3 regions of the Mesorhizobium sp. M7A.F.Ca.MR.245.00.0.0 genome follow, and region 3 is predicted to be linked to each of the others. Evidence: riboswitches for the same ligand, from Rfam matches in the RefSeq annotation. Region 3 holds a riboswitch; each other region holds the start of a gene.
The links. Region 3 has a riboswitch for cobalamin ahead of EOB80_RS29785 (DUF1636 family protein). Riboswitches for the same ligand answer to the same signal wherever they lie in the genome.
Positions count from the first base shown of each region.

Region 1: linked by a shared signal. The riboswitch ahead of bluB (5,6-dimethylbenzimidazole synthase) and the one ahead of EOB80_RS29785 (DUF1636 family protein) in region 3 are both predicted to bind cobalamin.
Region 2: linked by a shared signal. The riboswitch ahead of EOB80_RS16020 (aromatic ring-hydroxylating dioxygenase subunit alpha) and the one ahead of EOB80_RS29785 (DUF1636 family protein) in region 3 are both predicted to bind cobalamin.

Region 1 is NZ_RZTE01000004.1:483-4,675, reverse strand. Features, by position in the region: gene EOB80_RS06550 (pirin family protein) at 1-803, opposite strand, end outside; gene EOB80_RS06545 (DUF2277 domain-containing protein) at 843-1,109, opposite strand; gene EOB80_RS06540 (exodeoxyribonuclease VII small subunit) at 1,220-1,471, opposite strand; gene EOB80_RS06535 (histone deacetylase family protein) at 1,475-2,401, opposite strand; cobalamin riboswitch at 2,523-2,703, shown strand; partial or broken gene bluB (5,6-dimethylbenzimidazole synthase) at 2,706-3,380, shown strand; gene EOB80_RS06525 (hypothetical protein) at 3,503-4,193, opposite strand, start outside.
Region 2 is NZ_RZTE01000013.1:103,224-107,416, reverse strand. Features, by position in the region: gene EOB80_RS16040 (alpha-glucosidase family protein) at 1-392, shown strand, start outside; gene ugpC (sn-glycerol-3-phosphate ABC transporter ATP-binding protein UgpC) at 417-1,529, shown strand; gene EOB80_RS16030 (DUF680 domain-containing protein) at 1,605-1,841, opposite strand; gene EOB80_RS16025 (DUF680 domain-containing protein) at 1,928-2,125, opposite strand; cobalamin riboswitch at 2,634-2,836, shown strand; gene EOB80_RS16020 (aromatic ring-hydroxylating dioxygenase subunit alpha) at 2,951-4,193, shown strand, end outside.
Region 3 is NZ_RZTE01000047.1:43,546-47,738, forward strand. Features, by position in the region: gene EOB80_RS29770 (NADH-quinone oxidoreductase subunit B) at 1-434, opposite strand, end outside; gene EOB80_RS29775 (NADH-quinone oxidoreductase subunit A) at 425-790, opposite strand; gene EOB80_RS29780 (winged helix-turn-helix domain-containing protein) at 1,122-2,321, shown strand; cobalamin riboswitch at 2,351-2,555, shown strand; gene EOB80_RS29785 (DUF1636 family protein) at 2,594-3,022, shown strand; gene cobW (cobalamin biosynthesis protein CobW) at 3,025-4,077, shown strand; partial or broken gene EOB80_RS29795 (cobaltochelatase subunit CobN) at 4,096-4,193, shown strand, end outside.

The DNA of each region.
Region 1 (4,193 bases), on a different contig from region 3:
CACCAGATGTAACGCTTCGAACCGAGCGAGGCGCCGCCAAACAGCATGAAATGTGCACCGGTCTGCGACGATACGACGATCTCGTCACCGGGACGGAACACCAGCAGCCGTTCCGCCGGAAAGACGTCACCTGATATCGAGACCTCGCCTTCCAGCGTGTAAATGGCGCGCTCTTCCGCATCGGCAGGGATTTTCACGCTGGCGCCGGGCGCCAGGCGCAGGTCGGCGTAGAGCGTCTCCGAGTCGGCCCTGACCGGCGACCGCAACCCCTGGAAATCGCCGATGATGAGGCGCCCGTTGACGCCTTCGGCATCGATCTCGGGAAGCCTGAGCGCTCCTGTGTTCTCGAAAACCGGTGCCACCTCTTCCTTGTCGTCCGGCAGCGCCAGCCATGTCTGCAGGCCGGACACCGACATCGGCGCGCCACGCAATTCCTCCGGCGTACGCTCCGAATGGACGATGCCGCGGCCGGCGGTCATCAAATTCACGTCGCCGGGCTGAATGACCATTTCAGTACCGAGTGAGTCGCGGTGCCGGATCTTGCCGTCGAACAGATAGGTGACCGTCGACAGGCCGATATGCGGATGCGGACGGACATCCAGTGCCTGGCCGGCCCGCAGGATCGCCGGGCCCATGCGGTCGAAGAAGATGAACGGCCCCACCAGCCGCCTTTTTGCCGTCGGCAGGGCACGGCGCACCTGAAAACCGCCGATGTCCTTGGCGTTCGGGATGACCATCAATTCGATCTGGTCGCTGGCTAAGGCATCGCCCACCTCAGGGTCTTTCCCGGGGAAGAAACTCATGGACTCTCCTTGTCGGTGGTCGAAGGCCGCCTGGCCGCATCAGGCAAAGCGGATCGCCGCCTTTGCCCGCAGCTTGGCCGCCACCTCTTCGCGATTACGCGGATGCTGATGGGTTTCCAGGGAATCGAGCAGTTCGCGCGCCGAGGCCGCGATGGCTTCGACGGCATGGTCGAAGGCGTGCTGGTTCTGCTTCGAGGGTCGCGTCGTTCCGCTCAGCTTGCGGACGAACTGAAGGGCCGCGTCGCGCACCTCGTCATTGGTTGCCGGCGGATCAAAATTGAACAGGGTCTTGATGTTTCTGCACATCCCTTCCGTATCTCCTCTTGTCCTTGAGCTGTTTCAATCGGGACGAGTTATATCCTCGATCATGATCATGTCCAAAAACCGGTGAGGCGAGCCTATGTTCGGACCGGGCCTCAATCCGCGTCGAGTGGCTCCGTTCCGACCGGCTTTCCGTCGCGCGACAGCCTGATCTTCTCGACCTTGTCCTCGGCGGCCTTCAGCAGCCGGTCGCAATGCGCCTTCAGCGCCTCGCCACGTTCATAGATCTTGATCGACTGGTCGAGCGGCACGTCGCCACGCTCCAGATCATCGACGATCTTCTCCAGCGCATCGAGTGCCTGCTCGAAGCTCATCGCCTTGACGTCTTCGTTGGTCTCATCGGCCATCATTCATCCTTTCATCAGTCGCCCGACATGGGCGGCGACCGAAAATGCCAATCCCTGCAGATCGTAGCCGCCCTCGAGCAGGCTGACGAGCCGGTTGCCGCTGTGGCGTGCCGCGCGCTGCATCAGCTGGCCGGTCGCCCAATCGAAATCATCCTCGGTCAGATTGATCTCGGCCAGCGGATCGCGGTGGTGCGCGTCGAACCCCGCCGAAATGATAATCAGGTCGGGCGCGAAATTGTCGAGCGCGGGCAGGACGCGCGACAGGAAGGCATCGCGAAACACCTCGCTGCCAGTCTGCGGCGCCAGCGGCGCGTTGACGATGTTGCCGGCGCCCGTTTCGTTCTTCGCTCCGGTGCCGGGATAAAGCGGCATCTGGTGTGTCGAGCAATAGAGCACCGACGGATCGTCCCAGAAAATGTCCTGCGTGCCATTGCCGTGATGCACGTCCCAGTCGACGATGGCAACGCGCTCGACACCGTGTTTCTTCTGCGCATAGCGCGCCGCGATCGCCGCCGTGTTGAACAGGCAGAAGCCCATGGCGGTGGTCTTTTCGGCATGATGGCCGGGCGGCCGGGCGGCGACGAAGACGTTGTCGGCACGGCCCGAAAAGACGTCATCGACGGCGGCGTTGGCGGCGCCGATCGCGGTGATCGCCGCTTGCCAGCTCTTCGGACTGGCAGTGGTGTCGGCATCGATGCGGGCAATCCCCTCGTCGGGAATGGCGGCGCGCACGCGGGCGACGAAATCGGCGGGATGCGCGTAGAGGATGGTGGCCTCGTCGCCTTCCGGCGCCTGGATACGATCGAGCCCGGCAAAGGCTTCCTCATCGAGCACGCGCTCGATGGCACGCAAGCGGTCGGGCCGCTCGGGATGTCCGGGCGGCGTGAGATGCTCGAGGAAGATCGGATGGGTGTAGAGACGGGTGGTCATCGTCCTAATCTAGTGACCCGGATCGACAAAGGCCATGCACGGGCGGCCGATGACTGGGGAAAATCGCGACTGCGTCCATTCGCGTCGCTGCAAGCATTGGCCCCGCGGGCGCTTCGGCGTAAGATCCTTGGTACTGCCTGGTGCCCGCCGCAAGCGGGAGAATCGGGAACACGGTTGAATTCCGTGGCGTGCCCAACGCTGTGAGGGGGACCGCGCCGGTAAATGCCACTGTCGATGACGGGAAGGCACCGGACGCGGGTTGATCCCGAGCCAGAAGACCGGCCTGGCAGGCATCGTCATCCGCATGGTCAGGCGGATGATATCAATTGCAATCGCAAGGGGACAAGCGATGCCGGAACACCTGACCGCTGCTGTTGGCGACGGATTTGACCAGAGTGCGCGCGATGCGGTCTATCGCGCCATGTTCACACGGCGCGACGTGCGCAGTCATTTCCTGCCCACCCCAATTGATGACGACGTGCTGGCGCGGCTGCTGCTTGCCGCGCACCATGCGCCGTCTGTCGGCTTCATGCAGCCTTGGAACTTCATCGTCATTCGCGACGCCGAGCGACGGGAAAAGATACGCGACCTGTTCCTGGCGGCGCGCGAGCAGGAACTGCCGGCGATCGACGAAGAGCGGCAGGAACTCTACCGCAAGCTCAAGCTGGAAGGCATCTGCGAAAGCGCGCTCAACATCTGCATCACCTGCGACCGGCAGCGCTCGAAGGGTTCGCCGCTGGGACGCTGGCACAATCCGGAGATGGATCTCTACAGCACCGTCTGCGCGGTGCAGAATTTCTGGCTGGCCGCGCGTGCCGAGGGCGTCGGTGTAGGCTGGGTCAGCATCATCGAAGCGCAGGCGCTAAAGCGGCTGTTGGCCATTCCGGACCACGTAACGCCGATCGCCTATCTCTGCGTGGGCCGTGTTTCCGAGTTCGCTCCCAAACCGGACCTTGAAACGCATGGCTGGGGACGGCGGCTGCCGCTGCCGGAGCTGATCATGAGCGAGACCTTTTCCGGGCAAGGCGAGACACAGCTCAAATCCACCGTGGCGCGCCTCAACACCGTTTCTGCCTCACCAGACATCACCCGCCCGGCCGATCAGGGTGTGGCGCCGGCCGTACCCCAGCGCGAACCGCCGAAGGAGGCGAGCGCCTTGTCCTTGAGCTCCCTGAACTTCGACGACGCCTCGGCCAGCCGGGCGTCCCAGGCCGGATCCGGCACCTGGCCCGCGATGGTCTTGAAATAGACCTGCATCAGGCAGGCGATGGCGAAGGGTTCAATGAACGCCGCCTTGAATGCCCAGGCGAAGACGATGGCGAGCACAAAAGCCCAGCCGGCGAGCTGGCCAGGCATCAGGAACAGAATCGCGCCGGCAGGCGCCAGCATCATCAGAAAGATGATGAACGACACGCCCCACATGATGACCGCCAGCCAGACGGCGTTCTTGACCATGACCTTGCCGTTCTGGGCATAGAGCACGACGCCCTGCCGCGCCGTCTCGAAGGGCGAGGCTGAATTGATGCGGATGTTGTAGCCGAGGATGATCTCGTCGACATAGGTCAGCGACAGGCGGATCACGGTGTTGATGAACGAGACCAGGCCGCTCAGGCCCGGTATCGGCAGGAAGGCGGCGATACCGCCAAGCAGGCCGGTGATGGCGCGGATAGCGCCCTTGACGAGTTGGTCGACGACAAAAAGGATGTTGGCCTCGGCGAAACGCTGGGTCACGACATCCCTGGCGTAGGCGATCTGGTCCTGGCCGTCGGGAATGTCGCGGCCGTCGATCAGA
Region 2 (4,193 bases), on a different contig from region 3:
ATGGCAGCGCCAAGAATGGCGGCTTCTCCCAGGCAAAGCCCTGGCTGCCGGTGCCGGCCAAGCATCTGGCGCAAGCGGTCAATGTCCAGCAGGGCGACGAGGCTTCGCTGCTCGAGCACTACCGGCGCTTTCTCACCTTCCGGCGTGCCCATCCGGCGCTCGCCAAGGGCGACATCACCTTCATCGAAAGTGAGGGCGACACCGTCGCCTTCACGCGCCGCGCAGGCAACGAGCAGATCGTCTGCGTCTTCAATCTGGGAGCCGGGCCGGCCAAGGTTGACCTTGGCGGCCGATCGCTGCAACCTCTGCCCGGGCACGGATTTTCGGGGCAGGCGAACAGCGGTTCCATCGAGCTTGGCGGCTACGGCGCCTGGTTCGGGCGTCTCGACTGAATTTCCAATCACTGGAGGAAACCAATGGCCGATGTCACGCTAAGACAAGTGAAGAAGTCCTACGGCAATCTGAACATTCTCCACGGCATCGACCTCGATATTAAGTCGGGCGAGTTCATCGTCTTCGTCGGCCCGTCGGGCTGCGGCAAGTCGACATTGCTGAGGTCGATCGCCGGGCTCGAGGAAATCACCTCCGGCGAGCTCAGAATAGCCGGCGAAGTGGTGAACGACGTGCCGCCGTCGAAGCGGGGCATCGCCATGGTGTTCCAGTCCTACGCGCTCTACCCGCACATGACCGTCTACGACAACATGGCGTTCTCGATGAAGATCGGCAAAGAGAACAAGGCCGAGATCGACCGCCGCGTGCGTCAGGCCGCCGAGATCCTGCAACTGACCAAATATCTCGACCGCCTGCCCAAGGCGATGTCGGGCGGCCAGCGCCAGCGCGTCGCCATCGGCCGGGCCATCGTGCGCAATCCGAAGGTGTTCCTGTTCGACGAGCCGCTTTCGAACCTCGATGCCGCGCTGCGAGTCGCCACCCGCATCGAAATCGCCAAGCTCAAGGAATCGATGCCCAACACGACCATGATCTACGTCACCCACGACCAGGTCGAGGCGATGACGCTCGCCGACCGCATCGTGGTGCTCAAGGACGGCCATATCGAGCAGGTCGGCACGCCGATGGACCTCTACAAGAAGCCCGGCAATCTATTCGTTGCGCAATTCATCGGCTCGCCGGCCATGAATATCCTGCCCGCAACCATCGACAAATCAGGCAATCCGACCGTCGTCAGCCATGTCGGCGGGCGCAAGGCGACCGTGCCGATCGCGACGCCGGCTTCGGCGAAGGGCGCTGCGGTGAGTTTTGGCGTGCGGCCGGAGGACCTGATCATCGCCAGCGGCGCGGACTATCTGTTCGAGGGGACGGTCGACTATGTCGAGCAGCTCGGCGAGGTGCAGCTGGTCTATGTCGACATCGGTCGCGCCGACCTGCCGCTGGTGACCAAGCTGCCCGGCAATGTCGAGGTCAAGCGCGGTTCGACATTGCGGCTGAGCGCCAATGGCGAGGACCTGCATATCTTCGACACCGATGGGCGGTCGTTTGCCCTTCATGAGGCTGAAGCGAAGGCGGCCTGACGCAGGACCGTCTTGGACGCAAAAAGAGCAGCGGGCCAGGCCCGCCGCTCTTTTGTTGAAGATCAGCTTCGGCTGTTAACGGCCAAAGAGATTCCGGTCGCTGCCCTGAGGGGCGGACTTCTCTACGTCGCCCGACGAATTGAGCAGCTTCTCGACGAGGCCACCGCTGTTGCGGACCGAGCTCGTATGCGCGCTGTCAACCGAGGTAACCGCAGGCTGATTGGCGCCGTTGGAGCCAAAGTTGTCGCTGCCGGCGAAGGCACTGCCGGTGATGGCCAGAACGGCGGCGGCAGCAATGAGGATCTTGTTCATCTTGAATACTCCTGAATGTCTGAATTTCGAATGTCTGAATTTCGCCAGGGCAGCGGGCGAGCCCGCCGTCGACTGGGAATCGGCTGTTAGTTGTTGCCGAAGAGGTTGTGGTCAGCACCCTGGGCAGGCGCCTGAGCAGCCGGTTCCGACTTCTTGGTCGAAGCGGTGTACGAGCTGTCGACAGCAGTGGCTGCCGCGGCGTTCGAACCGTAGTGGTCGCTACCAGCGAAGGCGCTGCCGGAAATGGCCAGAAGGGCTGCGGCAGTGAGAATGATCTTTTTCATTTTTGTACTCCAGTATCGTCTTTTTCCGTCCGTCTAGCGGCGTGTCTTGGAAATGAAATCGCGTCGTTCGGACAACCCCGATGTGGGAGGGCAACCCCGCCTTTTCCAATCACGAAGTTGTTCCGTGTGGACCATGAATCCACACCTTGAAATTGTGCCAGGGGAATCTAGAGAGGCATTTTTCCTCTTTATATCAGCATGTTAAGTCTAACCATCCGATGGATCACTGACTGTTTCAAAGGCCCGGCGTTCACACCGTCCTGCACGCACCGTCAACAGAAACGAACCGTTCGGTTCGATTTTAGGTCAAGCTAATAGTCACTTTTCGAAACCGTTAACCTTTTTGACCCCCGCCAAGGGTCGGATTCGGGAAGATCGCAGCCGGCAAATGGCCGCCCGGGAGGCGGGATTTCGGCCCCAGACGATCTGCGGTGACGTTTCGCATGCCGTGTCGCGCCGCATGGATACGATGTCGTTTTCATGCCGACGGCGCGCCAGCGATCGTGGTTAGATCATACCCATCTCAGGTGCCGCTTCGTGACGACGAGGCGGAGAATTGGGAAGCCGGTCAGAATCCGGCGCTGCCCCCGCAACGGTGGTGGAGTTCAAGTCGCAACGGGAGACCACTGGGCAACTGCCTGGGAAGGTGTCGCGATGGTCCGCAAGGACAACTCCAGAGCCCGGAAACCAGCCCGAGATTTTTAGACTCGACTGATCGCGGTGGGCGGTCAAGAGGTGGATAGCGCATGTCCGGCACCTAGCCGGCCTGCGTTTCAATCCTTCCTCCATCACCACCAGTTCAGTCCTTAGAAACGAGGACAGGACATGGATACCCGCAACGACATGCTGAGGCTCCTGAAGGGGCGCCGGCAAGGCTTTTCGCTGGAGCAGCCCTTCTACACCGATCCAGACTACTTCAAGCTCGACATGGAGCTGATCTGGTATCGCGACTGGCTGTTCATCGGCCATGATTGCGAACTGCCGAAGCCGGGCAGCTACATCACCGTGCAGATCGGCGACTATCCGGTCGTCCTTGTCCGCGACCAGCAAGGCAAGATCAACGCCTTCCACAATTCCTGCCGCCATCGCGGCAGCCGCGTGTGCAACACGGAGAAGGGTACGGCGGCAAAGCTCGTCTGCCCCTATCATCAGTGGACCTATGAGTTGGACGGCCGCCTGCTGTTTGCCCGCCAGATGGCCGACGGTTTCGACAAGAGTGATTTCGGCCTGAAGCCGGTCGCCTGCGAGAGCGTCGGCGGCTACATCTTCATCTGCCTGGCCAAAGAACCGGCGGATTTCACGCCGATGCGGGCGATGATCGAACCCTATCTTTTGCCGCACCGGTTGCGTGAGGCAAAGATCGCCTTTGAGAGCACGATCGTCGAGAAGGGCAACTGGAAGCTGGTCTGGGAAAACAACCGCGAGTGCTACCACTGCGTCGCCAATCACCCTGAGCTGTGCAAGACCTTCCCCGAGGCGCCGACCGTGACCGGCGTCAACGGCGCCGACAGCGACCCCGAGATGGTCGCGCACTGGGCCAAATGCGAGGCCGCTGGCTTGCCGAGCAAATTCCGCATCGATCCGGCAGGGCAGTACCGCGCCACCCGCGCGCCGCTGCTGCGCGATGCCGTCAGCTACACCATGACGGGAAAACGGGCGGTCCAGAAGAACCTGTCCGACAGCGTTTCAACCGACCGCATCGGTTCCTTGCTGCTCTACCACTATCCGACCACCTGGAACCATATCCTCGGCGACCACGCCGTCACCTTCCGCGTGCTGCCGATCAGTGCCACGGAAACCGCGGTGACGACGAAATGGCTCGTCCACAAGGATGCGGTCGAAGGCATCGACTACGACCTCGCTGAGCTCACCCATGTCTGGACCGAGACCAACGACCAGGACCGCCGCATCGTCGAGGAAAACGCCTTCGGCATCCTGTCGCCGGCCTACGAACCAGGCCCCTATTCGGAGCTGCATGAGGGCGGCGTGATCCAGTTCGTCGAGTGGTACGCGTCGTTCATCGGGCCGCGCCTTGCCGAAGGCGGCCGGCCGGCCCTGCGCAGCGTCG
Region 3 (4,193 bases):
TGGTAGTAGCCGCCGCCATTGGCGCAGGAGCCCATCGAGATGACGTAGCGCGGTTCCGGCATCTGGTCGTAGACCTTGCGCAGCGCCGGCGCCATCTTGTTGGTCAGCGTGCCGGCGACGATCATGATGTCGGACTGGCGCGGGGACGCGCGCGGCGCGACGCCGAACCGCTCCGAATCATAGCGCGGCATCGAGGTGTGGATCATCTCGACCGCGCAGCAAGCGAGGCCGAACGTCATGAACATCAGCGACCCGCTGCGCGCCCAGGTGATGAGCGCCTCGGTCGAAGTGACCAAAAAGCCCTTGTCGGCCAACTCGTTGTTGATCTCGAGGAAGAAGGGATCGTCCTCCCCCACCGGCCTGCCGGTGTTGGGATCGATAATACCCTTGGGCTTCGGCGCGACGAGGGTGCCTGAACTGTCGTTCAATCCCATTCCAGCGCTCCTTTTTTCCATTCATAGGCAAAGCCGATGGTCAGCACCGCCAAAAACACCATCATCGACCAGAAACCGAGCATGCCGATCTTCGAAAACGACACCGCCCAAGGAAACAGGAAGGCCACTTCCAGGTCGAAGATGATGAACAGGATCGACACCAGGTAGAAACGGATGTCGAACTTCATGCGGGCGTCGTCGAACGAGTTGAAACCGCACTCATAGGCGGAAAGCTTTTCGGGATCGGGATTGCGGTAGGCCACCAGGAAGGGCGCGGCCAGCAGCGCCAGGCCGACAACCAGCGCCACGCCTATGAACAGGACGATGGGCAGGTATGAGCTCAAGAGTGCGTTCATGCTCGGCTTTCCGTTGGCGCCAATCCAGTTTGATTACAGCACCGGACCCTAATGCGGAAGCGTGACAGTTTAACCGCTGAACCGTTTTAAGGGCCTATGCTGCAACGCGGCGAGGGTTAGCGCAGCACTTCCAGCGAAGCAAGTCAAACCTTGTTCAAAACACCGACCTGGACGGCATATCGCGGCAAACTGGTCCGATCCGCTCCTGTTTGATTTCCTTCGCTTTTTACTCCACTTTTCTCTCCTGACATGGATGCCGCCAAAACCCTGCTAGCATGGGTTGGAATCAGCCATTCGACCCTCGGTCAAAACACTTCAAAGTGATGCCTGCATGAAGGAAAAGATCTCGCTCCCCACGGCCCGTCGCATCGCGCTTGCCGCCCAGGGGTTTCTCGATCCCCGCCCGACCGGCACGCCCGACCGCCGGCATTTTGCCCGCACCCTCTCCCGCACCGGCCTGCTGCAGATCGATTCCGTCAGCGCGGTGGTGCGCGCTCATTATATGCCACTCTATTCGCGCCTTGGCCCCTACCCGTTCTCGCTGCTCGACAATGCCGCGGTGACACGCAAGCGCACGGTTTTCGAATACTGGGCGCATGAGGCTTCCTTCCTGCCGGTGGAGACGTACCCGCTGATGCGCTGGCGCATGCAGCGCGCCGAGCGCGGCGAGGAAATGTATCTGGGGCTCGCCAAATGGGGCCGCGAACATGCCGCCTATATCGAGGAGATCCACCGCCAGGTCGCCGAGCGCGGCCCGATCGCCGCTTCCGCGCTCGAAGGCCAGAAAGGCTCGGGCGGCTGGTGGGGCTGGAGCCACGCCAAGCATGCCTTCGAATGGCTGTTCTGGGCCGGACGCATCACCACGGCGCACCGTCGCGGGTTCGAGCGCTTCTATGATCTGCCCGAGCGCGTGCTGCCGCAGGCGGTCCTCGACCTCCCAGTGCCCACGCCTGAGGACGCGCACCGCGAATTGCTGCGCATTTCCGCCCGCGCCCACGGCGTGGCGACTTCAGGCGATTTGCGCGATTATTTCCGCCTGTCGCCGGCCGATATGAAAGGCCGATTGGAGGAACTGGTTGAAACGGGCGAGTTGCTGCCGATGCGCGTCGAAGGCTGGGACAAGCTGGCCTATCTTCATAAAGACGCGCGTCTGCCGCGCAAGATCGACGCCCGCGCCCTGCTGGCGCCGTTCGATCCTGTCGTCTTCGAACGCTCGCGCACAGAGCGGCTGTTCGACTTCCACTACCGCATCGAGATCTACACGCCGGCCGACAAGCGGCAATACGGCTACTATGTCCTGCCGTTCCTGCTCGGCGACAGGATCGTGGCACGCGTCGACCTCAAGGCCGACCGTCCGGCCAGCATACTGCGGGTCCATGCGGCCTATGCCGAGCCGGGTGCGCCGCCTGAAACCGCTGCAGAACTGTTCGAGGAATTGAAGCAGATGCAGGGCTGGCTTGGTCTTGAGCGCATGGAAGTGACCCCGGCCGGGGATTTGGGTCCGGCGCTGGCCGACATCGCCATGTCGTAAGCTCGCGTTGACACCGCCGCCCGCAAAAGCCTAAATCCGGTTCAGATGGTCTCTTGCCCGCAACGGCAAGAGCTAAGAGGGAATGCGGTGCGGGGCAAAATCCCAAATCCGCGGCTGTCCCCGCAACTGTAAGCGAAGAGCCAAGGCCGAAAGCCACTGGGAGTTCCCGGGAAGGCGGCTACCCAAGGCGATGACCCGCGAGCCAGGAGACCTGCCGTCTGCGACTTTAGAATCCGATCGCCCGGCGGGTTTCCGGGCAAGGAGCCCGATCTTTGGACCACGACAGCAGTTTTTCGGCTGGCACAGCGGATATTTCGTCCGGCCATGATGATGCCTTGGCCGGCGTCACCATCATCGTCTGCGCCTCCTGTCGCGATGAGACCGGCTCCGACGCTCATCCCCGCGCCGGCGAATTGCTGGCGGAGGATACGCGCCGCGCCGCATCCGGCGACGACATCCGCATCCGCAGCGTCGAATGCCTTGGCAATTGCAAGCGGCGCCTCAGCGCCGCCATCCTGCGCGACGGCTGCTGGAGCTATGTCTTTGGCGACCTGACCGAGACCAGCGGCGCCGACCTCGTCACGGGCGCCAAGCTTTTCGCCACCTCGACCGACGGTCTCATTCCCTGGCGTGGCCGCCCCGATAGCCTGAAGCGCGGCCTCGTTGCCCGCATCCCTCCCCTCGACCTGCTGAAGGACTGACCATGACTGCCCCAGATTCGCCTGCGAACCTCTCCCGCGTTCCCTGCACCGTCGTCACCGGCTTCCTCGGCGCCGGCAAGACGACGCTGGTCCGCCATCTCCTGGAAAACGCCGGCGGCAAGCGCATTGCCATCATCGTCAACGAATTCGGCGACATCGGCATCGACGGCGAGATTTTGAAGGGCTGCGGCATCGACACCTGTCCGGAGGAAAACATCGTCGAACTGGCCAATGGCTGCATCTGCTGCACCGTTGCCGACGACTTCGTCCCGGCGCTTGACAAGATCCTGTCGCTGACGCCGAGGGTCGACCATATCCTGATCGAGACTTCGGGCCTGGCGCTGCCCAAGCCGCTGGTCCAGGCCTTTCAATGGCCGAGCGTGAAGAGCCGCGTCACAGTCGACGGCGTCATCGCCGTGGTCGACGGGCCGGCATTGGCCGAAGGCCGCGTCGCCAACGACATGGACGCACTTCAGGCGCAGCGCGCCGGGGACGAGACGCTCGACCACGACGACCCGGTGGAAGAACTGTTCGAGGATCAGATCGCCTGCGCCGACCTGATCATCCTGTCGAAAAGCGACCTGATGGACGCCGCCGGCACCGCCCGCGCCAACGCCATCATCAACGAACACTCCGCCCGCGCCGTGAAGATCGTGCCGGCGTCGCATGGCAAGGTCGATCCCTCGGTGCTGCTCGGGCTCGGTCTCGCCGTCGAGGACGACATCGAAAACCGCAAATCCCATCATGACGGCGCGTTCGACCACGAGCATGACGACTTCGACACCTTCATCGTCGACATTGCCTCGATCGCCAATCCGGACGAGCTGGCAAAGCGCGTCGCCATCGTCGCAGAAGAAGAGAACGTGCTGCGCGTAAAAGGCTTCGTCGAAGTCGGCGGCAAGCCGATGCGGCTCTTGCTGCAGGCCGTCGGGCCGCGCGTCAATCATTACTATGACCGCGCCTGGACCGCGCAGGACGACCGCCGCTCGCGTCTCGTCGTCATCGGCCTGAAAGGGCTGAACCGCCCGGCGATCGAGCGTATACTCGCCGGCTGATTTCGGACACGGGTCGCGATGCACATCCTCACCACGACATCCACCTCGCTCGACGACCTCGCCGAGCCGGTCGATCTGCGGCAGACGCCGGCGGATATCGTGGCGCTGTCCTTCAC